Regions from separate parts of the Bradyrhizobium sp. 215_C5_N1_1 genome, predicted to be linked through region 2. Evidence: predicted binding sites of a transcription regulator. Region 2 holds the regulator's gene; each other region holds the start of a gene.

Region 1 (9,922 bases), 8.4 Mb from region 2:
GTGGTCGATGTCGGGCGACGACAGGATCATCATTCCGTGGCGCGTGATCGACGGCCCGGAATCGGCGGACGCTGTGGCCGCCGAGATCATGAAAACGCCGATTCGCCGAGGTTCGAGCACCTCGATTTCCGGCGCGATCAATTTCGCAGTGCAGCTGTTCGAAGAGAATCCCTATCGCGGGTCGCGGCGCGTCATCGACATTTCCGGCGATGGGCCGAACAACGACGGAGCCCCCGTCACCGGCGCGCGCGACGCTGCCGTTGAGAAAGGCATCATCATCAACGGCCTGCCGATCATGGTGAAGGAGCCGTCCTATTTGACGACCGATATCGAGAATCTCGATCTCTATTACGAGGACTGCGTGATCGGAGGGCCGGGTGCCTTCATCATGACAATCAAGGATCGCGAAAAATTCCAGGAAGCGATCCGGACCAAGCTTGTTCTCGAAGTTGCGGGCCTCACGCCGGAGGGGAGGATCGTCCGAACCGCCGAGAAAGAGCCCCGGGTGTCCTGTCTGGTCGGCGAAGAAAAATGGCGGGAGCGCGGGCGACGGATCATGCGCTAGTTGCCCGTCAGCAAAGCGAACCGACGTCGGTCGATCGCCTCACGCGCCACCAGCCCTGCCGCCTTGCAAAGATCTGGCGCATAGAGTTGGCAGCGCCGTCCCTGCTTCTCGATAGCCTTGTCGATCAACCCCAGCAGTCGTGCGGGGGCCATTCCCGCGGGAGCGGCAATTCGCCCCGTGACGACGTGCTTTTCTATTCCCTCGTGACGGTCGTGATCGAGATCGGGGTCGCGCCAGCAATTCGCGCATATCATCTCGAAGCTCTGGGAATGCGAATAGACGACGGCGTCCTCATCCAGCTCTGCGGTCAAGTCCGCCAGTTGCCGTGCCGAATCCTGTGTGCCGGCGAAGTCGAATAGCTGATAGTTCCGCCGCTCCAGCGTCGCCAAATGCGGAAAAACCGGGACCTGCACCTCACCATACGTGTGATGTGTAATCGGCGCGCCGTCGATCAGGATGACGTCGCCATAGTCCACGCCGAGCTTCTGGTAGAGCACACTGCGGACGATGCCGTGGCACGGGCTCAACCGTTCGATCCAGATGGTTTCCTCCGCGCCCGGATCGTCCTGATCGGCCGTGCGCTCCGCCAGGGGCCGCTCCGCCAGCTTGACCTTGCATTGAGACAATGAGCATTCCGGCAAGCCAAAGCGCCCGATCTCGATCGCAAGCCCCATGCGCCTCCAGACATCCAGTGCCAGAGAGGCATTCTTTGCGCCGGTGGCGCAGATACCAAGATTCCACTCGTAACTCTCGGTGACTTCGTCCGCGAGGCTGGCTGCGATCTGGTTTGCGGTCGCGCCATCTGCGAATCTGCCGCGTGTCTTGTAGAAAAGACCCAGATTGTAATGGTGGGTGCTGTTTTGCGGATTGAGTTCGGTGAGTTTCCGATAGCTGCTCTCGGCAATCGCATCTTGCTGGCGCGACAGCATTCGCGCCGCAGTGGCCAGACCTTCGAGAATCGGTTCCTGTTCGGGTTGCCCCTCGTGGACCTTGGCCAACCCGCTCAGTTTTTCGACGACCAAACGGAACAATGCAATATCGGGCGGCGGTGCATTGAGATCGTCAATGTCGCGCGCTGCTTCAAGGCAGAGCCCTACAGTCGAGAGAATCCAGAAGTCCTGATCGTGAGATTGTGCGACCTCTGACAGAACGTCTATCGCGGCTTCTCTTTGCAAGCATCGATCATGGACAACCCGCAGCAATGCCATGGCGGCTTCGGGCTGCCGGGGCTGCGCTTTTCGCAGCGGCATCAGCTTGTGCAACGCGGCCTGTGTTCTTCCCGCCTGAGCTTCCGCAATGGCATCGCGCGCAATCGCCTCGATCTCATCGGATGAGAGCACCGCACTTGGACCGTCCGACGTCATTCTCGATTCTCTTCTCAGAGCACCCGCTTCGGCGTTGAGCCCGATGCTAGGCCGGAACGTCGACGCTTCGCCAGATGGCCCATAAAAAATGCGCGGGCCGCCTTGAGGCATGCCCGCGCATTTGAATTCGCAGATGTCGCGCTAAGCGTGCGTCAGTGCACGCTCACGGCTTGCAGCTCGTTGCTCCAGGCGTTGGCGACCGCGGCTTCGCGGCTGTCGGTCAGCATGATCGGCGTGCCGTCGGCGGCGTGGAGCGCGAAGAGCTTGAGGCCCGGCGCGATCTTTGGCGCTTCGGGAAACAGGCCCGGCACATCCTCGGAGCGGATCTGCTTCACATAGGCGATATGACCTTCGCCGAGAGTTGCCAGCGTCTCGGGCGAGACGTTCTTGGCTTCGTATTCGAACGCAACGTGACCTTCACTCATGGTCTCGACTCCTTCACAGAAACTAAGCGGTCGAGTCCGCTACTCGTTCCATTATTCGTGCTCATTGATAGCGATTGTCTTAACGATCCTCTCCGGTTCAGGCCGGGCAAGATCGACCGACAGCAGCCCGTTCTTCAGATCCGCTCCCAGCACGAGCATCCCCTCCGCCAGCACGAAGGTGCGCTGGAAGTGGCGCGCGGCGATGCCGCGATGGATGTATTGCCGGGACTTGTCGTCCTGCTGCCGCCCGCGAATCACGAGCTGGTTTTCCTCAATGGTTACATCGAGTTGGTCGCGGGTGAATCCGGCGACCGCCAGCGTGATCCGCAATCGCTCGGGCTGGCCGTCCGACCGGTCGCACCTCTCGATATTGTAGGGAGGATAGCCGTCGGCACCTTTGACGACGCGATCAAGCACGCGCTCGATCTCGTCGAAGCCCAGAAGGAACGGACTGGAAAGCGTGGGAACACGAGACATAGTTTACAAAGTCCTCTCGAAGCGACTTTGGCATTTCAGGGCCCGGAAGCGGCGCCCCTTGGTCAGCAATATGGTCATAACCCCTTGGGGGTTCAAGGACGTAGCGGGGGCCTGTGGATTGCCCATTTTCGCGCCTGACCCCGACCGCGGTCGCGCGGAAGCGCCCAATTCGTCACCGGGAACGCAAATGCTCAGGCAAGCCCGGGCATGACGAATCGGCCGACGATTTATCTCAATGAAATCAAACCCCCGGCTACTGTGCATGGGGTTGTTTTTCGCGTTTTTGATCGGCCGGCCCTCGGAAGCGGTCAGGCCTCGATCCGCGTCCGCCCGTCGCCGCTGAAAAGGTGCAGCTTCGGCCGTACCGCGGCGACGCGGATCCTCTCACCGATGGCTGGGGCCTCGGTTCCGGGAATGCGGACGATGACCTCGCCGGGCGGCAGCTCGCCGGGGGTGGCGGCGACGCGCTGCTCGTCCTGGGCCCGCGTGCCGTAGACGAAAGTCTCGGCGCCGACGCGCTCGATCGCTTCCACGGTCAGCGGCAGTGCGACACCGCCGGCCGGGGTCTGGTCGGTGATGACGAAATCTTCCGGGCGGATGCCGAGGATGCCGGCCTCGCCCGCGCCGCCGTCGAGCTGCGATTTGATCTCATCGGCGCGCGTCGACATCAGGTTCATCGGCGGTGCCCCGATGAACGAGGCGACGAAGGTCGTCGCCGGCTTCTCGTAGATCGCCAGCGGATTGCCGACCTGCTCGACCTGGCCGCCATTCATGACCACGAGAATATCGGCGAGCGTCATCGCCTCGAGCTGGTCGTGGGTGACGTAGATCGAGGTCGTGTTGAGCCGGCGCTGTAATTTGCGGATCTCGACCCGCATAGCGATGCGCAGCTTTGCGTCCAGGTTCGACAGCGGCTCGTCGAACAGAAACACTTTCGGCTGGCGCACGATGGCGCGGCCCATGGCGACGCGCTGGCGCTGGCCGCCGGAGAGCTGACGCGGCTTGCGCTCCAGCATCGGCGTGAGCTCGAGCACGCGTGCGGCCTCGTCGACGCGGGTCTTGACCTCGGCCTCCTTCATGCCGCGGTTGCGCAGGCCGTAGGCCATGTTGTTGAAGACGCTCATATGCGGATAGAGCGCGTAGTTCTGGAACACCATCGCGATGTCGCGATCGGCGGGCTCGATCTGGTTGACGATTCGGCCGCCGATGTCGATCTCGCCGCCGGTGACAGTCTCGAGACCTGCGACCATGCGCAGCAGCGTGGACTTGCCGCAGCCGGAGGGACCGACCAGCACGCAGAACTGACCGTCGCCGACATCGACGTTGACGCCCTTGATGGCCTCGAAGCCGCCGGGATAGGTCTTGCGGACGTTGCGCAGGGTAACGTTAGCCATGAAAACTCGCTTCTACTTTTCCGTCTCGACCAGGCCGCGCACGAACAATTTCTGCATGGCGACGACGACGAACACCGGCGGCAGCATGGCGAGCACGGCGGTGGCCATCACGATCGGCCATTCGGTCAGCGCATCGGTGGTGGTGATCATCTTGCGGATGCCGACCTGGATGGTCTGCATGTCGTCGCGCGTGGTGATCAGCAGCGGCCAGAGATATTGATTCCAGCCGAGGATGAAGAGGATCACGAACAGCGCCGCCATGTTGGTGCGCGACAGCGGCAGCAGCGTATCCCAGAAGAAACGCAAGGGGCCGGCACCGTCGATGCGCGAGGCCTCCAGCAGCTCGTCCGGCACGGTCATGAAGAACTGGCGGAACAGCAGCGTCGCGGTGGCCGACGCGATCAGCGGCAGCGCGAGGCCGGCATAGCTGTCGAGCATGTGCAGATCGGCGACGATCTTGTAGGTCGGGTAGATGCGCACCTCGACCGGCAGCATCAACGTGATGAAGATGATCCAGAAGATCGCCATCCGGAACGGAAAGCGGAAATACACGATCGCATAGGCCGAGATGATCGAGATCGCGATCTTGCCGATCGCGATCGCCAGCGCCATTACCAGCGAGTTCAGCATCATGTTGCCGACGGGCTCGCGGGTCGATCCGCTCGTGCCGACGAAGATGGTCTTGTAGTAGACCTCGAAGAAATGGCCGCCCGGCAGCAGCGACATCTGCCCGTTCGCGATCAGGGCGTTGTCCTGGGTCGAGGCGACGATCGCGATGTAGACCGGGAATGCGACGATCGCGATCCCGATCCAGAGAATCGCGTGGGCGACGTAGCGCCGAAAGCCCTCTTCTTCGACCATCAGTAGGTCACCTTGCGTTCGACGAAGCGGAACTGGATTCCCGTCAGCACGATCACCATGACCATCAGGATCACCGATTGCGCTGCCGAGCTGCCGAGATTGCCGCCGAGCAGGCCGTCGGAATAGACCTTGTAGACCAGCGTGACCGTCGATGTGCCGGGACCGCCGCGGGTCATGGTGTCGATGATGCCGAAGGTGTCGAAGAAGGCGTAGACGATGTTGACGACCAGCAGGAAGAAGATCGTGGGCGACAGCAGCGGGAAGGTCACTGTCCAGAACCGCCGCATCGGACGGGCGCCGTCGATCGCGGCGGCCTCGAACACGCTTCGGGGGATGGCTTGCAGGCCGGCGAGGAAGAACAGGAAATTATAGGAGATCTGCTTCCACGCCGCGGCGAGGATGATCAGCCCAGCCGCCTGGTTGCCGTCAAGCAGCGGATTCCAGTCGACGCCCAGGTTGCGCAGATAGCGCGACAGCACGCCGAGCGAAGGATGCAGCATGAAGATCCAGAGCACGCCGACCACGGGCGGCGCCACTGCATAGGGCCAGATCAGCAGCGTGCGGTAGAGCATTGAGCCGCGCAGCGGCTTGTCCGCCATCACGGCGAGCAAGAGCGCGAAGGACAGCGACGAGACGGCGATGGCGAACGAAAAGACGAACGTACGGACAACCGCCTCGAAATAGGCCGGGTCCTTGAACAGGTCCTGATAATTCTCGAACCAGACGAAGCTTGTCGACAGACCGAAGGCATCCTGGAGCAGGAAGGATTGGATCACCGCCTGCGCGGCCGGCCAGTAGAAAAAAATCAGGACGATCGCGAGCTGGGGCGCAACCAGCGCGTAGGGCAATAGTTTTGCTTGGAAAATGGCTTGCTTTTGCATGATGTCAGGTGAGCGGCAGGCCGGCTTGCGGCCTGCCGCTCATCGCCTCACTTGACGGCGGTTTTTTCGAACTGCCGCAGCATCGTGTTGCCGCGCTCGACGGCAGCATCCAGCGCCTGCTTGGCGGTCTTCTTGCCGGCCAGCGCCTGCTCGATCTCTTCCGACCAGACGTCACGCAGCTGAACCATGTTGCCGAGACGCAATCCGCGCGAATTCTCGGTCGGCTCCTTGTTGGTCAGCTCGAGCAGCGGGGTCTCGAGATAGGGCTGATCCTTGTAGAAACCTTCTTCCTTCGCCTTGGCGTAGGCCGCCTTGGTGATCGGCAGATAGCCCGAGGCCTTGTGGATGTAGACTTGGCGATCGGTGTCGGAGAGGAAGGTCAGGAACTTCGCGACACCCTTGTATTCGTCGGCCGACTTGCCGCCCATCACCCAGAGCGAAGCGCCGCCGATGATCGAGTTCTGCGGCGCGCCCTTGACGTCCGGATAGTATGGCATCGGCACGGCGGTGAAGTTGAACTTGGCCTGCGCCTTGACGTTGCCGAAGAATGCCGACGAGGTCAGGTAGATCGGGCATTCGCCGGAGGTGAAGCGGCCTTCGCCGGTGTTGGTGCGGCCGGCATAGTCGTAGGTCTTGGTCTTCTGGAGCTCGACCAGGGTTTCGAGATGCTTGACCTGAAGCGGGCCGTTGAACTCCAGCACGGTGTCGAAGCCGTCGAGGCCGTTGGCCTTGCTGGCGAGCGGCACGTTGTGCCAGGCGGAGAGCTGCTCGAGATTGACCCAGGTGACCCAGGAGCCGGAGAAGCCGCAGGTGTCATGACCCGCAGCCTTCAGCTTCTTGGCGGCCTCGAACGTTTCGGGCCAGGTCTTGGGGATCTCGACGTTCGCCTTCTTGAGCTCGTCGAGGTTGACCCACATGACGGTCGACGACGAGTTGAACGGGAACGACAGCATCTCGCCCTTCGAGGTCGAGTAGTAGCCGGTGATGGCGGGCAGATAGATCTTGGGGTCGAACTTCTCGCCGGCCTCGGCCATCAGCTTGTAGACGGGTTTTACGGCGCCGGTCGCGGCCATCATGGTCGCGGTGCCGACTTCGAACACCTGCATGATGTGCGGGGCGTTGCCGGCGCGGAACGCCGCGATGCCGGCGTTCATCGTATCGGGATAGTTGCCCTTGTAGGTCGGGATCACCTTGTAGTCGGTCTGCGAGGCGTTGAAGTCGGTGGCGAGCTTGACGATGACGTCGTTGTTGGCGCCGGTCATCGCGTGCCACCACTGGATTTCGGTCACGGCCAAGGCCGGCGATGCGCCCATGCCGAACGTGATTGCAACTGCGGCAGCCGCCCCAAAGTGTCGAAGAGCCATCAAGTAAACCTCCCTTGGCCGTCAAAAAGAAGCGCTTGCGCTAGCAGCGCCATATGACGTTCACATGACTGTGTAAGCGGGAGAAACGAAAGCAGCAAGCGCGGCCAAAAGGGAAGCCGTCAAATAGGCGAATGCCGAGCGCGCAGCCTCCTCCGTTCGCGGTGCACATGCGTGCCCGCGCCGCAGTGCGGCATTTGCTCGGGTGAGGCGGCGAGGGCGTTTAGCGCTTGCGCTCGGGGCCGCAGACGGTGCCCTGCTCGACCATCGCGTCGATCTCCGATTTGGAGTAGCCGAACTCGCCCAGCACCTCCTGGGAGTGCTGGCTGAATTTCGGCGGCAGGCGCCGCAGGCTCGGCTTGCTGCGATCGAGCCGGATCGGCGAGGCCACGCCCTTGTACCAGTCCTTCTCGATGACATCGCCGCGGGCGATCGTGTGCGCGTTGGTCAAGGCCTGGTCGATCTTCTGCACGGGACCTGCGGGCAGGCCGGCGGCGAGCAGACGATTGCACAGCGGCTCGGCCTCGTGCTGGCTGAACACGGCGGCAAGCTCGGCCCGCAGCGCCTCGCGATTGGCGATGCGATCCTTGTTGCGGGCAAAGCGCGGATCGGTGCCGAGCTCGGGCTTGCCGATCTCCTTGGCGAGCTTGCGGAAGGTGCCGTCATTGCCGACACCGATGAAGATGTCGTCGGTCTTGGTCGGGAAGATCGCGTAAGGCACGAGGTTGGGATGCTCGTTGCCGGTGAGCGACGGCGGCTTGCCGTGCATGAAATAATTCGCGGTGTGCGGATGCATGATGGCAAGGCCGGTCTCATACAGCGTCGTCTCCAGGAACTGGCCCTGGCCCGAGCGCTGCCGCTCCGACAGCGCCATCAGGATGCCGATCGCCGCATAGAGGCCGGTGGTGATGTCGACCAGCGGCACGCCGATCCGCATCGGTCCGCTCTCGGGCGAACCGGTCGCCGCGATCATGCCGGTCATCGCCTGGATGATGGCGTCATAGCCGGGATTGCCGCCGCGCGGACCGTCGGCGCCGAAGCCGCAGATCCGGCAATGCACGAGGCGCGGGAATTTCTTGCTGAGCACATCGTTGCCGATGCCCCATTTCTCCAGCGTGCCCGGCTTGAAATTCTCGATCAGGACGTCGGCGGTCTCCAGCATCTTGAGCAGCACGAGGCGGCCGCCCTCGGAGGCGAGGTCGAGGCCGATCGAGCGCTTGTTACGGTTGATGCCGATGAAATAGGCCGCGTCTTCGTCGTGGAACGGAGGGCCCCAGTCGCGCACCTCGTCGCCGGCGGGCGGCTCGACCTTGATCACGTCGGCGCCGTGGTCGGCGAGGATCTGGGTGCAGTAGGGACCGCCGAGCACGCGCGTGAGATCGATGACGCGCAGTCCGCTCATTGCGCCCAAAACGGCTTCAGTCATGCCTTCGCTTCCCCTGTGTCGATGATTGATCACAGGCCTAGCGAGGTTTTTTTGCGCCAGCAATGGCTTGGTGCGTAGGGGCGTATGCGGTGCCGCCGTGCAATCCCGCAACGTGGCAAAACAACTAGACTAAAGGGAAGCGGCCGGCCCGAGGGGGATCTCGGGCCAGCCAATCCGCCGTTTGATCAGACGACCGTCAGGCGAACGTCGACATTGCCGCGCGTGGCATTGGAGTAGGGGCACACCTGGTGGGCCTTCTCGACCAGCGCCTCAGCTTCCGCCCGGGCAAGGCCCGGCAGCGAGACGGCAAGATCGATGTCGAGACCGAAGCCGCCGGCCGAGCGCTGGCCGATGCCGACGGTGGAGGTGACCGAGGCGTCAGCCGGAACCTTCGGCCCGCCCTGCGAGGCCACGAACTTCATCGCGCCGATGAAGCAGGCGGCATAGCCGGCCGCAAACAGCTGCTCGGGATTGTTGCCGGCGCCGCCTCCGCCGCCGAGCTCCTTCGGGGTGGTGAGCTTGACGTCGAGCGCGCCGTCGAGGGTCGCCGCATGGCCGTCGCGGCCGCCGGTGGCTTTGGCGCTGGTCTTGTACAGGACGTTTACCGACATTTTCGTCTCCTCAGGTCTTCGGGTTGGGGTGGAACCTACATCGCAAACAATTAGATTGCGCGCAATTGAAATCTGCATGCCTCACATTTAATTGTTCGCAATTGAATGTACGGCCGCCCGGTCCCAGAATGGAGGAAACCGCGTGAGATTCTCGATGCCCCGGAAATTATCGGCGCTGGACCCGCAGCGCCTCGACAATCAGATCTGCTTCGCGGTCTATTCGGCCGCGCATGCCTTCAACCGCGTCTACAAGCCGCTGCTCGACCGGCTCGGCCTGACCTATCCGCAATATCTGGTGATGCTGGTGCTGTGGGAGCGTGACGACGTGCCGGTCAAGGACATCGGCGAAAAGCTGTTCCTGGATTCGGGCACGCTGACACCGCTGCTCAAGCGCCTCGAGGCCGCCCACCTCGTTAAGCGCACGCGCTCGCGCGAGGACGAACGTCAGGTGCTGATCGCGCTGACCCCGCAGGGCCATGCCTTGAAGGAAAAAGCGCGCGCCGTGCCGCAATCGATCCTGGCGGCGTCGGATTGCTCGGTGTCGGAGCTGGTCGCGA
Region 2 (9,922 bases):
GACGAAACCGTGCAGCTGAAGACGCGGCACTGGATCATCACCGACGCCACCGGCCGCCAGCAGGAGGTCAGGGGCGAGGGCGTCGTCGGCGAGCAGCCGACCCTGGCTCCCGGCGAGCGCTTCGAATACACCTCCGGCGTGCCGCTCGCGACCGCCTCGGGCTTCATGACCGGCCGCTACCAGATGGTCAGTGAAAGCGGCGAACGCTTCGAGATCGACGTGCCGACGTTCTCGCTGGACAGCCCGGACAACAAGCGGGTGTTGAATTAGCCCGGTGCCGTAGGCGCCGTAGGGTGGGCAAAGGCGCAAAGCGCCGTGCCCACCATTCCAAACGTGGCGCATAAGATAGTGGGCACGCTGCGCTTTGCCCACCCTACGACTGGATTGCTTCGCTGCGCGCGCAACGACGGAGGATGCGACGCCTACGCGTCTTCCACGCCGGCCTCGTGCGGCGTGAACTGGTACACCGACGAGCAGAACTCGCAGGTCACGACGACCTTGTCGTCCTTGACCATGGCGGCGCGGTCGTCGGGCGAGAAGCTCTTCAACATCGCACCAACCGCGTCGCGCGAGCAGGAGCATTGCGCCTTCAGCACCAGCGGATTGAACACGCGCACGCCACGCTCGTGGAACAGGCGGAACAGCAGCCGCTCGCCGGAGAGTTCGGGGTCGATCAGCTCGACGTCCTCGACGGTCTCGACCAGCGAACGCGCCTCGACCCAGGCGTCGTCTTCGGCGACAGCATGCACCTCCGCGCCTTCGGGCGCATCGCCGGGATGCAAATCGGCCTGCCGCGCGCGCTCGGGCGCCTTCGGCAGGAACTGCATCAGCATGCCGCCGGCGCGCCAGCGATGCTTGCCGCCGTCGTTCGAGCGCCACTCCTCGCCGACCGCGAGACGCACGCGCGTCGGGATCTGCTCGGAGCGCAGGAAATATTCGTGGGCGGCATCTTCCAGGCTGCCGCCGTCGAGCGCGACCAGACCCTGGTAGCGGCTCATGTCGGGACCCTGGTCGATGGTCATGGCGAGATGACCGTTACCGAGAAGCGTGCCGGAATCTTTTGTCTCGCCGAGGCGCTCGGCATCGTAGCGCGCATAGGCGCGCAGGCGATCCGGCGCCATGTAGTCGACGACCAGGAACGACACCGGACCGTCGGTCTGGGCCTGGAGGATGAAGCGGCCCTCGAACTTCAGCGCCGAGCCGAGCAGCGTCGTCAGCACGATGGCCTCGCCGAGCAGCTTGCCCACGGCAGCGGGATAATCGTGCTTGGTCAGGATCTCGTCGAGCGCGGGACCGAGCCGCACGAGGCGGCCGCGCACGTCGAGTGCGTCGACCTCGTAAGGCAGCACGGCGTCATCGATGGGAACCGCTGATGGTGCGCGAACCGGGCCTTCAGGCCCGGTATTCATGTCAGGGGATTGGGAAACCATGGCGCTTTATCTGGGGTCGATGGAGGAAAATGGAAGAGGGCTCAAGGGTGGTGTGTTCCGGATGCACTTATGATCGCTCAGGATCCTGCAAATTCGATGTCGTCCCGGCGCGCGCAAAGCGCTGATACGGGACCCATAGCCACAGGATTACGCGATAGCCCGCGTAGCCCGGATGGAGCGTAGCCCAATCCGGGACCACTCCAACTGCGGACACAAACCCGGATTTCGCTGCGCTCCATCCGGGCTACAAGTGAGATTACTTCACCGCGTCAAAGCACCAGGCCAGAATGCCCTTCTGCGCATGCAGGCGGTTTTCGGCCTCGTCGAACACGACCGATTGCGGGCCGTCGATCACTTCGTCGGTGACCTCCTCGCCGCGATGGGCGGGCAGGCAATGCATGAACAGCGCATCGGGCTTGGCCAGCGACATCAGCTTCGAATTGACCTGATAGGGCTTGAGCACGTTGTGACGGTGCTCACCTTCCTTGTCGCCCATCGACACCCAGGTGTCGGTGACGACGCAGTCGGCCCCCTTCACGGCGGCCTCGGGATCGGTGCCGAGCACGATCGGCGCGCCGGTGGCCTTGATGAAGTCCCGCATTACCTTTTTCGGCGCAAGCTCCGGCGGCGTCGCGACATTGAGCTTGAACTTGAAGCGCTCGGCGGCATGCGCCCAGGACGCCAGCACGTTGTTGTCGTCGCCGGTCCAGGCCACCGTCCTGCCCTCGATCGGGCCGCGATGCTCTTCGTAGGTCATGAGGTCGGCCATCACCTGGCAAGGGTGCGAGCGCCGTGTCAGGCCGTTGATGACGGGCACCGTCGCATATTCCGCCAGCTCCAGCAGGGCCTCGTGATTGAGGATGCGGATCATGATGGCGTCGACATAGCGCGACAGCACGCGCGCCGTGTCGGCGATGGTCTCGCCGCGGCCGAGCTGCATCTCGGCGCCGGTCAGCATGATGGGCTCGCCGCCGAGCTGGCGCATGGCGACGTCGAACGAGACGCGGGTGCGCGTGGAGGGACGCTCGAAGATCATCGCCAGCGTCTTGCCTTCCAGCGGCTTCACCGGCTGGTGCGCTTTCTGCTTCGCCTTCATGGCGGAGGAGGCCGCGAGCATGCTCTTGAGCTCCGACAACGGGAGCTCGTTGATATCCAGAAAGTGCTTCGGGGACTTGCTCATCAGCTCGCCGCCCGCTTGGTCTGACTGGACGAGATCGCGGCGCAGGCGCGCTCGAGCCGCCCGACGCTGTCCTCGATTTCGGCTTCGGTGACGATCAAGGGCGGCAGGAAGCGCACGACATTGTCGCCGGCGCCGACCGTGAGCAATTTTTCGTTGCGCAATGCCGCGCCGAGATCGCCTGATGGCACCACGGCCTTGATGCCGATCAGAAGGCCTTCGCCGCGCACTTCGCTGACGATGTCAGGATAACGATCGATCACGGAGGCGAGCTTCTGCTTGAGCAGCAGCGACATCTTCTGCACGTGATCGAAGAAGCCGGGCTTGAGCATGACGTCGAGGACGGCGTTGGCAGCCGAGATCGCGAGCGGATTGCCGCCGAAGGTCGAGCCGTGCGAGCCGGGCCCCATGCCGGCAGCCGCGTCCGCGGTCGCCAGCACCGCGCCGATCGGGAAGCCGCCACCGAGCGCTTTGGCCAGCGACATCACGTCAGGCGTGACGCCGGTGCGGCGATGCGCGAACAGATCGCCGGTGCGGCCCATGCCGGTCTGCACCTCGTCGAACGCGAGCAGCAGGCCCTTCTCATCGCAGAGCTGGCGCAACGCCCTCAGGAAGGCGGGCGTTGCCGAACGCACGCCACCCTCGCCCTGGATCGGCTCGATCAGGATGCCGGCGGTCTGCGGACCGATCGCCTTCTTGACGGCGTCGATATCGCCATGCGGGACCTGGTCGAAGCCGTCCATCGGCGGGCCAAACCCTTCGAGATATTTTGCCGAACCGGTCGCGGCGAGCGTTGCCAGCGTGCGGCCGTGGAAGGCGCCTTCGAAGGTGATGATGCGGTAACGTTCCGGATGACCCTTGGAGAAGTGATGATGGCGGACGAGCTTGATCACACCTTCCAGCGCTTCGGCGCCGGAATTGCAGAAGAACACGAAGTCCGCGAAGCTTTCGTTGCACAGACGCGCGGCGAGCTTCTCGCCGTCCGGGCTCTGGAACAGGTTCGACATGTGCCAGAGTTTGGTGGCCTGCTCTTGCAACGCTTTGACCAACGCAGGGTGAGCATGGCCGAGCGCATTCACCGCCACGCCCGAGGTGAAATCGAGATAGCGATCGCCATTGGTCGCAATCAGCCAGCAGCCTTCACCGCGCTCGAAACCGAGGTCGGACCTGGCGAAAACGGGGAGCAAATGCGGCGCTGCGCTGTTAGTCATGACGATCACTTGAATGTTGCGGACGGCGTGAGCGTGCATTGCGCAACGCACCATTGACCGGCCCGGAAAACGAAACGTGCCGCCTTTTAAGGGCGGCACGCGAGACTATCTTATGCCTGGTGAAACCGGTGTCAATGCCGCCCGGAAAGCCTCGCGAAACGCAGAATCCGTAGTCTTGCGGTGGCGATTTTGCGTATTTCCGCCACGGAACATGTGGAAGCGAGTCGGCGGACTCTTGCGCGTGAGTCACGCCATATTGTAGCGTTTGGCTTGTCAGATACGACATCTCGTGCAGCAGTTCTGATCCTCTAAGTCCTCATGTACCGGCGTAAGCGTTCGGGCGCATCTGGTGCGCCCGGCGAGCCTTAAGGGATTCTGGCGGCACGGGTTTTTCGAAGCTTAGGCATTCGCCGTGCGGCCGCCAGGATGGCAGGCGCCGGCGAAGGAAAGGGTGCAATGACCGTTTTGACCTGGTCGGATGATCGCGTCGAGCAGCTGAAAAAGCTCTGGGAGGCCGGGCTTTCGGCCAGCCAGATCGCCGCTGAACTCGGCAATGTGACCCGCAATGCCGTAATCGGCAAAGTGCACCGGCTCGGCCTGTCGGGCCGCGCCAAGAGCCCTTCATCGGCAGCGCCGCGGCCGCGCAAGGCACGCCCCGCCCAGCACATGATGCGGGTGACCCGCCCGATCGCGCGCGGCAACACCGCGCTGGCGCAAGCCTTCGAAGTCGAGGTCGAGGCCGAACCGGTCACCTACGACAACGTCGTGCCGATGAGCCAGCGGCTGTCGCTGCTGGAGCTGAACGAGGCCACCTGCCACTGGCCGGTCGGCGATCCCTCGAGCCCGGATTTCTTCTTCTGCGGCGGCAAGGCGCTCTCCGGCCTGCCCTACTGCGCCCAGCACTCGCGCGTGGCGTATCAGCCCGCGGCCGATCGCCGGCGCGCGCCGGCGAAGCCGGGTCCGCGCTGAGGTATCGGATTAGCTGACTACGAAGACGGCGCCGTCACGCGATGACGGCTCAACTCACTCGGTGTCGTCCCTGCGAACGCAGGGACCCATAATCCCGGCGCGTAGTTATTGCGCGGGATGATCACTCCGAGTCTTCGCCAAACCACTCCCTGTGGTTATGGGTCCCTGCGTTCGCAGGGACGACATCGAGGATGCGGTGGCAGCCCGCTAAATCACGTCTGCCACAGCAACCCCTTACGCTTGCTCCGCCTTCGCAAAGCGATCGTCCAGTGCGTAGCCCGCGCCGCGGACGGTGCGGATCGGGTCCTGCTCGCGGCCGAGATTGAGCAGCTTGCGCAGGCGCCCGATATGGACGTCGACGGTGCGCTCGTCGATGTAGATGTCACGGCCCCAGACGCTGTCGAGCAGCTGCTCGCGCGAGAACACGCGGCCGGGATGCTCCAGGAAGAACTCCAGCAGGCGATATTCGGTCGGGCCGAGATCGATCGGCCGGCCCGAGCGCGCCACGCGACGCTTGTCGCGGTCGAGCTCGATGTCGCCATAGGCGAGCACGGTGGCGAGCCGCTCGGGGCTGGCGCGCCTGAGCAGGCCCTTCACGCGTGCCAGCAGCTCCGGGACCGAGAACGGCTTGACGATGTAGTCGTCGGCGCCGGTCGCAAGGCCCCGCACCCGCTCGCTCTCCTCGCCGCGCGCGGTGAGCATGATGATCGGGAGCTGCTTGGTCTCGGGCCGGGAGCGCAGCCGCCGGCACAGCTCGATGCCGGAGAGGCCCGGCAGCATCCAGTCGAGCACGATCAAATCGGGGATGTGCTCCTTGAGGCGGGTGTCGGCATCGTCGCCGCGCATCACCGTCTCGACGTCATAGCCGTCGCCTTCGAGGTTGTAGCGGAGAAGCTCGGTGAGAGCTTCCTCGTCCTCAACCACCATAATGCGTGCGCCCATGGTGTTCGTCGCTCCTTAAGTGTTCGGGACCGTCGTGGCGAAGGTCGTCATGTCGCCCTTCGGCCGCTTGTCGGTGATCGCCTGGCCCTCGATCATGTAGAACACGGTCTCGGCGATGTTGGTGGCGTGGTCACCGATGCGCTCGATGTTCTTGGCGCAGAACATCAGATGGATGCAGAACGAGATGTTGCGCGGATCCTCCATCATGTAGGTGAGGAGCTCGCGGAACAGCGAGGTGCAGATGGCGTCGACTTCCTCGTCGCCCTTCCACACCGCCATTGCCGCCGGCAGATCGTGCGCGGCATAGGCGTCCAGCACCGACTTGACCTGTTGCTGCACGAGGTCGGTCATGTGCTCCAGACCGCGGAACAGCTTGAGCGGATGGAAATCCGTCTCCAGCGCCGCGACGCGCTTGCCCATGTTCTTGGCGAGGTCGCCGATCCGCTCGAGATCGGTCGCGACGCGCATGGCGCCGACGATCTCGCGCAGATCCACCGCCATCGGCTGGCGGCGCGCGATGGTGAGAACGGCGCGCTCCTCGATCTTCTTCTGGAGCGCGTCGAGCTCGGCGTCGATGGTCACGACGCGCTGGCCGAGCGCGACGTCGCGGCGGATCAGCGCGTCGACGGAATCGACGATCATGCGCTCGGCGATGCCGCCCATCTCGGCGACCAGGCGCGTGAGTTCCTGGAGGTCGGTGTCGAAGGCCTTTGCGGTATGTTCAGAACCCATGTTCCGTCTCCTCAGCCGAACCGGCCGGTGATGTAATCCTGCGTGCGCCGGTCGGTCGGCGACGTGAAGATCTTGCTGGTGTCGTCGAACTCGATCAGCTCGCCGAGATACATGAAGGCGGTCTTGTCGGAGACGCGCGCCGCCTGCTGCATGTTGTGGGTGACGATCGCGATCGTGTAGTTCTCGGACAGCTCCTGGATCAGCTCCTCGACCTTGGCGGTCGAGATCGGGTCGAGCGCCGAGCAGGGCTCGTCGAACAAGATCACCTCGGGCCGCACCGCGACCGTGCGGGCGATGCAGAGGCGCTGCTGCTGGCCGCCGGAGAGCGACAGGCCGGAGGCGTTGAGCTTGTCCTTGACCTCGTTCCACAGCGCGCCGCCGCGCAGCGCCTTCTCGACGCGGTCGTCCATCTCGGACTTCGAGATCTTCTCATAGAGACGGATGCCGAAGGCGATGTTTTCGTAGATCGTCATCGGGAACGGCGTCGGCTTCTGGAACACCATGCCGACGCGGGCGCGCAGCAAATTGAGGTCCAGCTTGGGGTCGAGGACGTTGGTCTGGTCGAGCATGAGCTGACCGGTGACGCGCTGGCCCGGATAGAGGTCGTACATCCGATTGAAGATGCGCAGCAGGGTCGACTTGCCGCAGCCAGACGGGCCGATGAACGCCGTGACGCGGTTGGTGCCGAGCGCCAGATTGATGTTCTTCAGCGCGTGGTGCTCGCCGTAATAGAAATTGAGGTTGCGCACCGTCACCTTGGCCGGAGCTTCGGGCAGCACCGGCGCCTGGGGCAAACCACCGGCCGCGCTCATCGATACGGAAAGATCACTCATTTTGCGGTCCTCTCGGCGCTCAGAATGCGCGCGCCAATATTCAGGGCAAGAACGGTCAGGGTGATGAGCAGCGCGCCGCTCCAGGCGAGCTGCTTCCAGTAGGCGTAGGGGCTCTGCACGAAATTGTTGATGGTGACCGGCAGGTTCGCCATCGTCTTGTTCAGACCCAGGCTGAAGAACTGGTTCGACAGCGCGGTGAAGAGCAGCGGCGCGGTCTCGCCGGCGACGCGGGCGGTGGCCAGCATCACGCCGGTAATGAGGCCCGAGCGCGCCGCGCGATAGGCGATGCGCTTGATCACCAGCGAGCGCGGCAGGCCGAGCGCCGAGGCCGCCTCACGCAGTGCGTTCGGCACCAGCAGCAGCATGTCCTCGGTCGTGCGCAGCACCACCGGGATGACGATCACCGCAAGCGCGAGGCAGCCGGCAATCGCCGAGAAGCCGCGCATCGGCACCACCACCGCACCATAGATGAACAGGCCGATGATGATCGAGGGCGCCGAGAGCAGGATGTCGTTGATGAAGCGGATCACCGAGGTCAGGCGGTCGTTGCGGCCGTACTCGGCGAGATAGGTGCCGGCGAACAGACCGAGCGGCGCGCCGATGCCGACGCCGAGCACGGTCATGATGATCGAACCCACGATGGCGTTGCGCAGGCCGCCCTCGGTCGAGCCCGGAGGCGGCGTGTCCGCAACGAAGAGCTCCAGGTTCAGGCCGGCAATGCCGTTGTAGAGCAGCGTCATCAGGATCAGCGCGAGCCATGTGACGCCGAAGGCAGCGGCAGCCAGGCAGAGCACACGGATGACGATGTCCATGCGGCGGCGGCGTGCGTAGATCGGGTTCATGTTACTTCCCCGCCTTCTTTTCAAGACGCATCAGCATCAACCGTGCAGCCGCGAGCACGAAGAATGTCAGCACGAACAGCAGCAGGCCGAGCAGGATCAGGCCGGACTGGTGCAGGCCGTCGCTTTCGGCGAACTCCGATGCGATCGCCGCCGAGATCGTGGTGCCCGGGGCGAAGATCGACGACGAGATGCGGAACGAGTTGCCGATGATGAAGGTCACCGCCATGGTCTCGCCGAGCGCGCGGCCGAGCGCCAGCATGACACCGCCGATGACGCCGACGCGGGTATAGGGGATCACCACGCTGCGCACGACTTCCCAGGTGGTGCAGCCGACGCCGTAGGCGGCTTCCTTGAGCACCGGCGGCACCGTCTTGAACACGTCGACCGAGATCGAGGTGATGAAGGGCAGCACCATGATGGCGAGGATCAGCGCCGCGTTGAACAGGCTGAGATAGGACGGCGGGCCTGCGAAGATCGCGCCCAGCACCGGGATGCCGTCGAAGATCTTGATCATGAAGGGCTGGAACGTGTTGGCCAGGAACGGGCCGAGCACGAAGAAGCCCCACATGCCGTAGATGATCGAGGGAATGCCGGCGAGCAGCTCGATCGCCATGCCGATCGGGCGGCGCGCCCATTGCGGGCAGAGCTCGGTCAGAAAGATCGCAATGCCGAGACCGACCGGAATGGCGATCGCCATCGCGATGAAGGAGGTGATGAGCGTGCCGTAGATCGGGCCGAGCGCGCCGAGCACGGGCGGATCTGCCGACGGCGCCCAGCGCTGCGTCCACAGGAAGGCGAAGCCGTATTCCTTCATCGCCGGGAACGCGCCGACGATCAGCGAGATGATGATGCCACCGAGGATGAGGAGCACCGAGATCGCGGACAGCCGCGTGATCCAGTAGAAGGTGAGGTCGCCGAGCTTGAAGGCGCCCAAGGCCTTGGCGCGGTCATACGGTCCGGCGTCGTCGATTACATCGCTCTGAACGGCCATCTCTGCCACGCCGATCCCCTGTGCCCGTTTGATATACGCTTGTTGTCGGTCTTGTTGTTGGTCTTGCGCTCCGGATGCGGCGCGAGGCCGATCCGGAGCGGAGGTCTTGTGAGATCCCGGCGCCCAGTCCGGGACACAGAGCGCTTAGCTCTTGATCTCGGCAGCCCAGGTCTTCTCGATCAGTTGGACGACCGGGTCCGGCATCGGGATGTAGTCGAGCTCTTCAGCCGCCTTGCCGCCGCTCTTGAAGGCCCAGCGGAAGAACTTGATGGCTTCCTGCGAGGCTGCCTTGTCGGTGGCATCCTTGTGCATGAGGATGAAGGTCGCCGCCGTGATCGGCCAGGACTTGTCGCCGGGCTGGTCGGTCAGGATGACGTAGTAGCCGGGAGCCTTGGCCCAGTCGGCGTTGGAAGCGGCCGCCTGGAAGGCTTCGACCGTCGGCTGCACCGGCTTGCCGGCCTTGTTGACGAGGCCGGTGTAGGTCAGCTTGTTCTGCTTGGCATAGGCGTACTCGACGTAGCCGATCGAGTTCTTGGTCTGGCTGATGTTGCCCGACACGCCTTCGTTGCCCTTGGCGCCGACGCCGACCGGCCACTCGACCGCGGTGCCCTCACCGACCTTGCTCTTCCAGTCCGCGCTGGCCTTAGCGAGATAGTTGGTGAAGTTGAAGGTGGTGCCCGAACCATCCGAGCGGCGGACCACGGTGATCGCGTCCGACGGCAGCTTCACGTTCGGATTGAGCTTCTTGATCGCGGCGTCGTCCCACTTGGTGATCTTGCCGAGATAGATGCTGGC
Region 3 (9,922 bases), 3.3 Mb from region 2:
TCCTGATCGAGAAGACGCGGCTCGGTGCTAACCTGCGCGCGGCCACTGAGAATCCGACGCTGGTGCGCGCTTTCGGCATCAACGTGCCGCGCATGATTACGCTGACCTACGGTCTCGGCGTCGGCCTTGCCGCGCTCGCCGGTGTGCTCTCGGCGCCGATCAACCAGGTGCGGCCGTTGATGGGCGCCGACCTCATCATCGTCGTGTTCGCGGTGGTCGTGATCGGCGGCATGGGATCGATCATGGGCTCCATCATCACCGGCTTTGCGCTCGGTGTGATCGAGGGCCTGACCAAGTATTTCTACCCCGAGGCCTCCAACACCGTCGTGTTCGTGCTGATGGTGCTGGTGCTCTTGGTGAAGCCAACGGGACTGACGGGAAGGGCGGCCTGATATGACAGCCTTGACGGACGACACGCTGCCGGTAACCCCGCGCGCGATGCGTGACGAGATGGTCGTGTTCGTGGTGATGGCGCTGCTGCTGGCGTCGGTGCCCTTCACGGGCGTCTATCCGTTCTTCGTGATGCAGGCGCTGTGCTTTGCGCTGCTTGCCTGCGCCTTCAACCTGCTGATCGGCTATGGCGGCCTGTTGTCGTTCGGCCACGCAATGTTCATGGGCACCGCCGGCTATTGCAGCGCGCACGCGCTGAAAGTGTGGGCGTTGCCGCCGGAGCTCGGCATCCTCGTTGGAATCGTCGCGGCGTTCGGGCTGTCGCTCATCACCGGCTATATCTCGATCCGCCGCCAGGGCATCTATTTCTCGATGATCACGCTGGCGCTGTCGCAGCTCCTGTACTTCATCTACCTCCAGGCGCCGTTCACCCATGGTGAGGACGGCATTCAGGGCATTCCGCAGGGGCGGATGTTCGGCTTGCTCGATCTCTCCAAGCCGACGGTGCTTTATTACGTCGTGCTGGCCGGCTTCCTCGCCGGCTTCCTGCTGATCTACCGCATCATCAACTCGCCGTTCGGTGAAGTGCTGAAGTCGATCCGCGAGAACGAGCCGCGCGCGATCTCGCTCGGCTACCGGACCGACCAATATAAATTCCTGGCTTTCGTCCTGTCCGGCACGCTGGCCGGCTTTGCCGGATCGCTGAAGGTGTTCGTGGCGCAGAATGCCTCGCTCACCGACGTGCACTGGACGATGTCGGGCGAGGTCGTGCTGATGACGCTGGTTGGCGGTCTCGGCACCATCTTCGGCCCCGTGGTTGGTGCCTTCGCGATCATCGCCATGCAGCAATATCTGGCGGGTTTTGGCCAATGGGTGACGGTGATCCAGGGCTCGATCTTCGTGGTCTGCGTGCTCACCTTCCGCCGCGGCGTCATCGGCGAAATCGCTCATTACTTCCGGCGCTCGCTCTAAGTCATTGATATCGCGCCAATTTCATTGGCGCGATAATCCGGTGGATGATCCTGCTTCGCGGGCGTGAGATGACACGCGCGCGGGGTGGAAATGGTCTATGACAGTTTCATGACGGTCCGTTCGGGCCGGGCCATTTCCAACCGGTAGCCTATCCCCATGATGCGATGGTTTCGCGCTTTCCTGCCCAAGGAAGAACGGTTCTTCGACCTGTTCGACCGCCATGCACAGACCGTGATCCAGGGCTCGATCGCACTCCAGGGCATGCTCAATGGGGGCGAGGAGACGCCGGTCTACTGCCAGCGTGTCAACCAGTTCGAGAATGACGCCGACAACATCACCCGTGAGGTGCTGACGGCGGTGCGCCGCACCTTCATCACCCCCTTCGACCGTGGCGACATCAAAAATCTGATCACCTCGATGGACGATGCCATCGACCAGATGCAGCAGACGGCCAAGGCCGTGATGCTGTTCGAGGTCCGCACCTTCGAGCCGCCGATGCGGGAGATTGGCGGGCTCCTGATCGAATGCGCCAATCTCGTGGGGCGCGCGTTGCCGCTGATGCAGTCGATCGGCCCGAACGTCGCGATGCTGACCGCGATCACGGAGGAGCTGGGCAAGCTGGAGGGCCGGGTCGACGATCTCCATGACATCGGGCTGAAGGAGCTGTTCCTCAAGCATCGTGATGGCAGCGCGATGGATTTCATCGTCGGCGTCGAGATCTACGACCATCTCGAAAAGGTGGCCGACCGTTTCGACGACGTCGCGAACGAGATCAACAGCATCGTCATCGAGCAAGTTTAGGGCAGGAGTCGCGCCGTGGATGCTGCGCTCGGACTTCCTGTCCTCGTCGGCTTGATCGCCGTCGCGCTGCTGTTCGACTTCCTGAACGGCCTGCACGACGCCGCCAATTCGATCGCGACCATCGTGTCCACCCGCGTGCTGCGGCCGCAATTCGCGGTGCTCTGGGCGGCGTTCTTCAATTTCATCGCCTTCATGGTGTTCGGGCTGCATGTTGCCCAGACCATCGGCACCGGCATCATCGAGCCCGCGGTGGTCGACGCCCAGGTGATCTTCGCGGCCCTTGTCGGCGCGATCGTCTGGAACCTGGTGACCTGGGGGCTGGGCATCCCGTCCTCGTCGTCGCATGCGCTGATCGGCGGTCTCGTCGGCGGCGGCATGGCCAAGGCGGGGATCTCGGCTGCGGTGTGGAGCGGACTGTCCAAGGCGGTGCTGGCGATCGTGCTGTCGCCGCTGGTCGGCTTCCTGCTCGCGATGATGCTGGTCGCGATCGTGTCCTGGCTCTCGGTGCGCTCGACGCCGTTCGCGGTCGATCGCGCCTTCCGCATCCTGCAATTCGCCTCCGCCTCGCTCTATTCGCTCGGCCATGGCGGCAATGACGCCCAGAAGACCATGGGCATCATTGCCGTGCTGCTCTATTCGCAAGGGCATCTTGGCGGTGAATTCTCGGTGCCGTTCTGGGTGGTGCTGTCCTGCCAGGCCGCGATGGCGCTGGGCACGCTGATGGGCGGCTGGCGCATCGTCCGCACCATGGGCCTGCGCATCACCAAGCTGACGCCGATGCAGGGCTTTTGCGCCGAAACCGGCGGCGCCGCGACCCTGTTCATGGCGACCTTCCTCGGCGTTCCCGTCTCGACCACCCACACCATTACTGGCGCGATCGTCGGCGTCGGCGCGGCCCGCCGCGTCTCGGCGGTGCGCTGGAACGTCGCGAGCTCGATCGTCTATGCCTGGGTGATCACGATCCCGGCCTCGGCCATTGTCGCGGCGCTGACCTGGTGGGCGGTCCAGATTTTCGTCAGGTGACGAATTTCAGCCCTGCGATGCCGGCGACGATCAGCCCAATGCTGGCGAGGCGGAACGCCGTGGCCGGCTCGCCGAACAGAATGATGCCAAGCGTGGCGGTACCGACCGCGCCGATGCCGGTCCAGACCGCATAGGCGGTTCCGACGGGCAGCGATTTGAGGGCTAAACCGAGCAGGATGACGCTGCCGGCCATCGCCGCGAGCGTGATGACGGACGGAACAAGCTTGGTAAAACCCTCGGTGTATTTCAGGCCGATCGCCCAGGTAATCTCGAGAAGACCGGCGACGAACAGGATGCTCCAGGCCATGACGACCCTCCATTCAAGGCAGGGTCGTCCCCGCGGCGGATATGCTGATGAGGGGGGAGGCCGTCCTCCCCGGGAGCGGATATGGGGCTGGCCGTAGGGCTCCGCAATCACCACATGAGGCTTGATCAGGCCCATTTTCCCTGCCAAACGCTCCCGCCATGTCCGACATCGCCATATCAGCCGACTCGCCGGCCCGTTCCCCGCTTGCCACCGAGGTGGCGCGGCGGCGCACCTTCGCGATCATCTCCCACCCGGACGCGGGCAAAACCACGCTGACCGAGAAACTGCTGCTGTTCGGCGGCGCCATCAATCTCGCCGGCCAGGTCAAGGCCAAGGGCGAGCGGCGCAACACCCGTTCGGACTGGATGAAGATCGAGCGCGAGCGCGGCATCTCGGTCGTGACCTCGGTCATGACGTTCGAGTTCGAGGGTCTCGTGTTCAATCTGCTGGACACGCCGGGCCACGAGGACTTTTCGGAGGACACCTACCGTACGCTCACGGCCGTCGACTCCGCCGTCATGGTGATCGACGCTGCCAAGGGCATCGAGGCGCGCACCCGAAAGCTGTTCGAAGTCTGCCGCCTGCGCGACATTCCGATCATCACCTTCATCAACAAGATGGACCGCGAGAGCCGCGACGTGTTCGAGCTGCTCGACGAGATCGAGAAGACGCTCGCGCTCGACACCACGCCGATGACCTGGCCGGTCGGCCGCGGCCGCGATTTCCTCGGCACCTATGACGTTGCCAATGGCGGCGTGCGTCTGCTCGAAGGCGGCGGCGCCAAGACCGGCGCTGCACAGCAGATCGAGATCGCCGAGCTCGGCAAGCTCAACGCCAACCTCGATGTCGGCGCGGTCAAGGACGAGCTCGAACTCGTCACCGAGGCTTCGAAACCGTTCGAGCTCGCCGCGTTTCGCGAGGGCCATCTGACGCCGGTCTATTTCGGCAGCGCGCTGCGCAATTTCGGCGTCGGCGACCTCCTGGAAGGTCTCGGCAAGTTCGCGCCGGAGCCGCGCGCGCAGGAGAGCGACCAGCGCAAGGTCGAGGCGACCGATCCGCGCATGAGCGCCTTCGTGTTCAAGATCCAGGCGAACATGGATCCGAACCACCGCGACCGCATCGCCTTCGCGCGCCTGTGCTCCGGCAAGCTCAGCCGCGGCATGAAGGCCAAGCTGGTGCGCACCGGCAAGAGCATGCCGCTGTCGAGCCCGCAATTCTTCTTCGCGCAGGATCGTTCGGTCGCGGACGAAGCCTTCGCCGGCGACGTCGTCGGTATTCCCAATCACGGCACGCTGCGCATCGGCGATACCCTGACCGAGGGCGAGGATTTCACCTTCGTCGGCGTACCGAGCTTCGCGCCGGAAATCGTCCGCCGCGTGCGTCTCACCGACGCGATGAAGGCGAAGAAGCTGAAGGAAGCGCTTCAGCAGATGTCGGAAGAGGGCGTGGTGCAGGTGTTCCGCCCGCGCGACGGCGCACCGGCGCTGGTCGGCGTGGTCGGGGCGCTGCAGCTTGACGTGCTGAAGGCACGCCTCGAGGCTGAATATTCGCTGCCGGTCGAGTTCGAGGTCAGCGAGTTCCAGCTCGCCCGCTGGGTCTCATCCGAGGACCGCAAGAAGCTCGACGCCTTCATCGCCGCCAACACCTCGAGCATCGCCGACGATGTCGACGGCGATCCCGTGTATCTGGCGAGAAACGAGTTCTATCTCGGCTACGCCAGGGAACGCGCGGAGGGCATCGAGTTCACGAACGTCAAGGACGTCAAGAAGAAGGGGTAGGGCGCACTCCGCTGTCATTCCCCGCGAAGGCGGGGAATCCAGTCAGCCTCTCAATTCCATCACAGCCGTCTCGGAGTACTGGGTCGTCCGGTCGAGCCGGGCGACGACACCGGAGCTAAACGCGAGCATGTGAACAGCCGCAGGCTTGACGGGTTCGTTGTCGATGCCACGTTGGTTGGTGTGGCATTGTGAGCTTGCATCATGTGGCGCGGCATCCTGGTCTTTCTCCTGCTGGCGATATCGACGGTTGCCGCCGATGCGCAGCGCCGCCAGATCAATCCGATCCCGTTTTCGCATGAGCCGTGCAGCGTGCTCGCCGGCCGGCCCTGCACGCCGTACTATTGCAGCCCGCTCGAGCCCGGCCCCTGCATTCCCGAGATCGATTACCCCTACGGCCAGAATCTCCAGCTCACGATCGAAACCGTGCCGGCGGAGGCAGATCGCTCGAAATATCAGAGGCCGGATCACGATCTCGATACGATCGGCGATCTCTTCGCCGAGCTGCGCACCTGCTGGTCGCCGCCATCGGACAATGCGCGCGCGGGCATGCAGATGGCGGTGCGCTTCAGCTTCAACAAGGCGGGCGGCATGATCGGTCCGCCGCAGCTGACCTATGCGACCGCGGGCGTCCCGGCCGATACCCGAACGACCTATCTCAATGCGATCAATTCATCGCTGAAAGCCTGCCTGCCGCTCAAATTCACCAACGGCCTCGGCGGCGCTCTGGCCGGACGCCCGATCGCGATCCGCTATGTCGATAATCGCGAGCTTGGAAAATAGCTCTATCCCCGCATCTTGCGGACTGCGCTTGCGCGGGTCTCACAGGATGAAGGCCGCGCTGTTGCAGACCCGAGCCTGCACGCCTCACCATGAGGCGTGAGAGTTGCGACCCGCGCCCAATCGATGATACGCCATAGGCGGGGGCGCTGGTTGAGGGGAGGATGTCGTGGGTCTGCTGGTCATGATCCTGGGGCTGATGCTGTTTTTTGCGGCCCATGTTTTCACAACGAAACGAGAGGCGCGCGCGCAGGCGATCGCGAGACTGGGCGAGGGGACCTACAAGATCCTCTATGCGGCCGTCTCGCTTGCGGGACTGGCGCTGATCATCTGGGGCTTTGCCCATTATCGCGCTGCCGGAATGATCCCGATTTGGGAGCCGCCGGTCGCATTCAAGCACATTACAGTCGCGCTGATGCTGCCCGCTGTCATCCTGGTGGTGGCGTCCTACTTGCGCGGGCGCATCTATGCGACGCTGAAGCATCCGATGCTGGCGGGCATCAAATTGTGGGCGGCCGCGCATCTGCTCGCCAATGGTGATCTCGGCTCCATCATCCTGTTTGGCTCGTTCCTGGGCTGGGCCGTGTACGACCGCATCTCGCTGAAGCATCGCACCGATGGCGGCGGCCCGCCGATTCCGGTGGGCGGGGTCACCAATGATCTGATCGCCGTTGCAGTCGGTGTCGTCGCTTATCTCGCGCTGGCCTTCGCATTCCACCCGGTTGTGATCGGCGTTCCCGTCATGGGAGGCTGACGACAGCCGATCAGCGCAAGACGGTTCCGCGCAGCCGTGCGCGGAACGTGACAAAGCAACAGCCGAGGGCATCCCGATGGACTGGTCGCATTCTCAGATCCCGCCGATGCGGTTCGAGGCGCGCTTCGGCGATCGGATGGTGCCGGCCTTCAGCGACCGGCCGGCGAGCCTGTGGGCGATGATCGCGGACGCTTGCGCCCGCAATCCGGATGGCGAAGCGCTGATCGCAGGCGATGTCCGGTTGAGCTGGCGGCAGGCGGTGGAGCAGGCCACGCGGATCGCGGCGGGCTTTCGCAAGCTCGGCCTGCAGCGCGGCGATCGCATCGCGATCCTGCTCGGCAATCGCATCGAATTTCCGCTGCTGCTGTTTGCCGCCGCGCATGAGGGGCTGGTGACGGTGCTGCTCGGCACGCGCCAGCAGAAGCCCGAGATCGCCTATGTCCTCGCCGATTGCGGCGCCAAGATTCTTATCCATGAAGCGGGGCTCACCGGGCGGCTGCCCGATGCGCTTGATGTCCCCGCTGTCATCCACCGCATCGCCGTCGACAGCAATCAGGCCCTGTCGCGTTTCGCCGTGCTCGCCGACAACGTCCCGGCATCGGCGCCGGTCGAGATCGGCGAGGAGGACACCGCGATGATCCTCTACACCTCGGGCACGACGGGCAAGCCGAAGGGCGCGATGCTCGCCCATTGCAACATCGTCCATTCCTCGATGGTGTTCGTCTCCTGCCTGCAATTGACGGAAGCGGACCGCTCGATCGCGGCGGTGCCGCTCGGCCACGTCACCGGCGTCGTCGCCAACATCACGACGATGATCCGCTGCGGCGGCGCGCTGATCATCATGCCGGAGTTCAAGGCTGCCGATTATCTCAAGCTCGCCGCGCGCGAGCGTGTCACCTACACGGTGATGGTGCCGGCGATGTACAATCTCTGCCTGCTCCAGCCCGATTTCGACAGCTACGATCTCTCGAGCTGGCGCATCGGCGGCTTTGGCGGCGCACCGATGCCGGTCGCGACCATCGAGAAGCTCAAGGCGACGATTCCCGGCCTGAAGCTCGCGAACTGCTACGGCTCAACCGAGACGACGTCGCCCTCGACGATCATGCCGGGCGAGCTGACCGCGAGCCACATCGACAGTGTCGGCCTGCCGTGTCCCGGTGCCCACATCGTCGCGATGGGAGCGGACGGGCGCGAACTGCCCGCTGGCGAGATCGGCGAGCTCTGGATCCAGAGCGCCTCCGTCATCAAGGGCTACTGGAATAACCCGAAGGCCACGGCCGAAAGCTTCACGGGCGGATTCTGGCATTCCGGTGATCTCGGCTCGGTCGATGCGGAGGGGTTTGTCCGCGTGTTCGACCGGCAGAAGGACATGATCAATCGCGGCGGCCTGAAGATCTATTCGGCCGAGGTCGAGTCCGTGCTGGCCGGCCACCCCGCCGTGGTCGAGAGCGCGATCATTGCCAAGGCTTGCCCGGTGCTGGGCGAGCGCGTCCACGCCGTGGTGGTGACGCGCGCGCCGGTGACCGGCGAGGCCTTGCGCGCCTGGTGCGCGGAGCGGCTGTCCGACTACAAGGTCCCCGAAACTATGGCGATCACCCCCGAGCCGCTGCCGCGCAATGCCAACGGCAAGGTGCTGAAGCGGCAGCTGCGGGAGCTCCTGGGAACCTGAGCCGGACAGGCCGGCTCCGGGCTATCCCGGGTGGTTAACGCCTTGATTGGGCTCGCTTTGCCTTGCCACCGCCATATCGTTAGGGTACCCCGCCGCCACGTGGGGGACGGGATTCCTGACGCGAACGCATTGGCGCGCGCACCCGGACGGGCATGGGATTAGCATAAGTGTCTGAATTATTTGACGAAGTCGACGAGGAAGTACGTCGCGAACAGCTCAAGAAGCTGTGGGACAAGTATTCGATTGTCTTCATTGCCCTGATGGTGCTGATCGTGGCCGCCGTCGGCGGCTGGCGCGGCTACCAGTATCTGGAGGGCAAGAAGGCCGCCGAGGCCGGCGCCGCCTTCGAGAAGGCCGCTGAGCTGTCCGACCAGGACAAGCACGCGGAGGCCGAGGCCGCCTTCACCGCGCTCGCCGCCAAGGCTCCCTCGGGTTATCGCACCCTGGCGCGGCTACGTGCCGCGGCCGAGGCAGCGCCCCGCGATCCCAAGGCGGCCGCCAAGATGTTTGACGACATCGCCGCCGATCGCAGCATCGGTGGTGAGTGGCAGGATCTGGCGAAGATCCGCGCCGCCGGCTTGCTGGTCGACAGCGCGTCCTATGCCGACATGCAGCAGCGGCTGGAGTCCTCCGCCGCGCCCAAATCCACGTTCCGCCACAGCGCCCGCGAGTTGCTGGCGCTATCGGCCTGGCGCAACAACGACATGACCGCGGCCCGCAAATGGCTCGACGCGATTGCCGAGGACGGCGAAACGCCGCCCGGTTTGCGCTCACGCGCCGAGGCGCTCCAGGCCCTGCTGCCGCCCGTCGCCAAAAGCTGACCAAGAGCTGACCTTCGGGCTCTCTGACGTAGACGAGACACAAGATGCGCCGCACGCCCCGCTTGATCGCAGCCGCCGTCCTGATCGCCTTCACGGGCATCCTGGGCGGCTGCTCCAGCTTCGATCCAAGCGACATGCTCGACTTCCTCGACACCAAGAAGAAGCTGCCGGGCGACCGCAAGCCGGTCTTCCCGGAGGGCGTTCCGGGCCTCGAGCAGGGCGTGCCGCGGGAGATGTACAAGGGCGCAGCACAGCAGCAGCCGGATCCGAACGCACCGGCCGTCGCGGCTCTGCCCGCCGAGCCGTCGCCCGAGGCCAAGCCGGCAAAGGGTGCCAAGGCGAAGAAGACCAAACAGCCTTCCAGCACCGCGGCCGCGCCCGCTGAGGCGCCCGCGGGCGAGGTCGACGGCGAGGCCCAGCCGGAGGCCGCGCCGCCCACGGCCGCTCCGCCGCCCAAGCAGAAGATCGTGCGCAAGCGCACCACCGCCCCGCCGCCGGATCAACCCGTCCAGCAGGCGCAACCGACCCAAACCACCCAGCAGCAATCGCAGGGAGCTTTCCCGGCACCGATGCCGAGCGGCAGCTTTTCGCGCTGATCACTTCATTACATTGACAGGCGCGGCCTTCGCA

Evidence for each region. The regulator PhoB, encoded in region 2, activates phosphate uptake and scavenging genes when phosphate is short. The targets are predictions, from matches to a motif close to TGTCATNNANCTGTCAT.
Region 1: ugpB (sn-glycerol-3-phosphate ABC transporter substrate-binding protein UgpB) is a predicted target of PhoB. The motif match lies at 7,385-7,401, and genes of this name have one in related genera.
Region 3: AB7G19_RS25275 (DUF47 domain-containing protein) is a predicted target of PhoB. The motif match lies at 1,460-1,476, and genes of this name have one in related genera.

What each region holds. Positions count from the first base shown of each region.
Region 1 covers NZ_CP197228.1:121,902-131,823, reverse strand. Annotated here, with positions in the region: gene AB7G19_RS00575 (DUF1194 domain-containing protein) at 1-565, shown strand, start outside; gene AB7G19_RS00570 (prenyltransferase) at 562-1,929, opposite strand; gene AB7G19_RS00565 (DUF1150 family protein) at 2,082-2,354, opposite strand; gene AB7G19_RS00560 (Hsp20 family protein) at 2,406-2,831, opposite strand; gene AB7G19_RS00555 (sn-glycerol-3-phosphate import ATP-binding protein UgpC) at 3,140-4,225, opposite strand; gene ugpE (sn-glycerol-3-phosphate ABC transporter permease UgpE) at 4,238-5,086, opposite strand; gene ugpA (sn-glycerol-3-phosphate ABC transporter permease UgpA) at 5,086-5,967, opposite strand; gene ugpB (sn-glycerol-3-phosphate ABC transporter substrate-binding protein UgpB) at 6,015-7,331, opposite strand; gene AB7G19_RS00535 (CaiB/BaiF CoA transferase family protein) at 7,552-8,754, opposite strand; gene AB7G19_RS00530 (organic hydroperoxide resistance protein) at 8,940-9,365, opposite strand; gene AB7G19_RS00525 (MarR family winged helix-turn-helix transcriptional regulator) at 9,520-9,922, shown strand, end outside.
Region 2 covers NZ_CP197228.1:8,538,940-8,548,861, forward strand. Annotated here, with positions in the region: gene apaG (Co2+/Mg2+ efflux protein ApaG) at 1-270, shown strand, start outside; gene AB7G19_RS41225 (Hsp33 family molecular chaperone) at 423-1,430, opposite strand; gene argF (ornithine carbamoyltransferase) at 1,687-2,610, opposite strand; gene AB7G19_RS41235 (aspartate aminotransferase family protein) at 2,610-3,818, opposite strand; gene AB7G19_RS41240 (GcrA family cell cycle regulator) at 4,275-4,787, shown strand; gene phoB (phosphate regulon transcriptional regulator PhoB) at 5,022-5,729, opposite strand; gene phoU (phosphate signaling complex protein PhoU) at 5,745-6,461, opposite strand; gene pstB (phosphate ABC transporter ATP-binding protein PstB) at 6,473-7,294, opposite strand; gene pstA (phosphate ABC transporter permease PstA) at 7,291-8,136, opposite strand; gene pstC (phosphate ABC transporter permease subunit PstC) at 8,138-9,127, opposite strand; gene pstS (phosphate ABC transporter substrate-binding protein PstS) at 9,272-9,922, opposite strand, start outside.
Region 3 covers NZ_CP197228.1:5,195,033-5,204,954, reverse strand. Annotated here, with positions in the region: gene AB7G19_RS25285 (branched-chain amino acid ABC transporter permease) at 1-392, shown strand, start outside; gene AB7G19_RS25280 (branched-chain amino acid ABC transporter permease) at 394-1,362, shown strand; gene AB7G19_RS25275 (DUF47 domain-containing protein) at 1,519-2,163, shown strand; gene AB7G19_RS25270 (anion permease) at 2,179-3,186, shown strand; gene sugE (quaternary ammonium compound efflux SMR transporter SugE) at 3,179-3,493, opposite strand; gene AB7G19_RS25260 (peptide chain release factor 3) at 3,652-5,271, shown strand; gene AB7G19_RS25255 (hypothetical protein) at 5,473-6,051, shown strand; gene AB7G19_RS25250 (NnrU family protein) at 6,218-6,802, shown strand; gene AB7G19_RS25245 (class I adenylate-forming enzyme family protein) at 6,879-8,471, shown strand; gene AB7G19_RS25240 (tetratricopeptide repeat protein) at 8,639-9,292, shown strand; gene AB7G19_RS25235 (hypothetical protein) at 9,337-9,888, shown strand.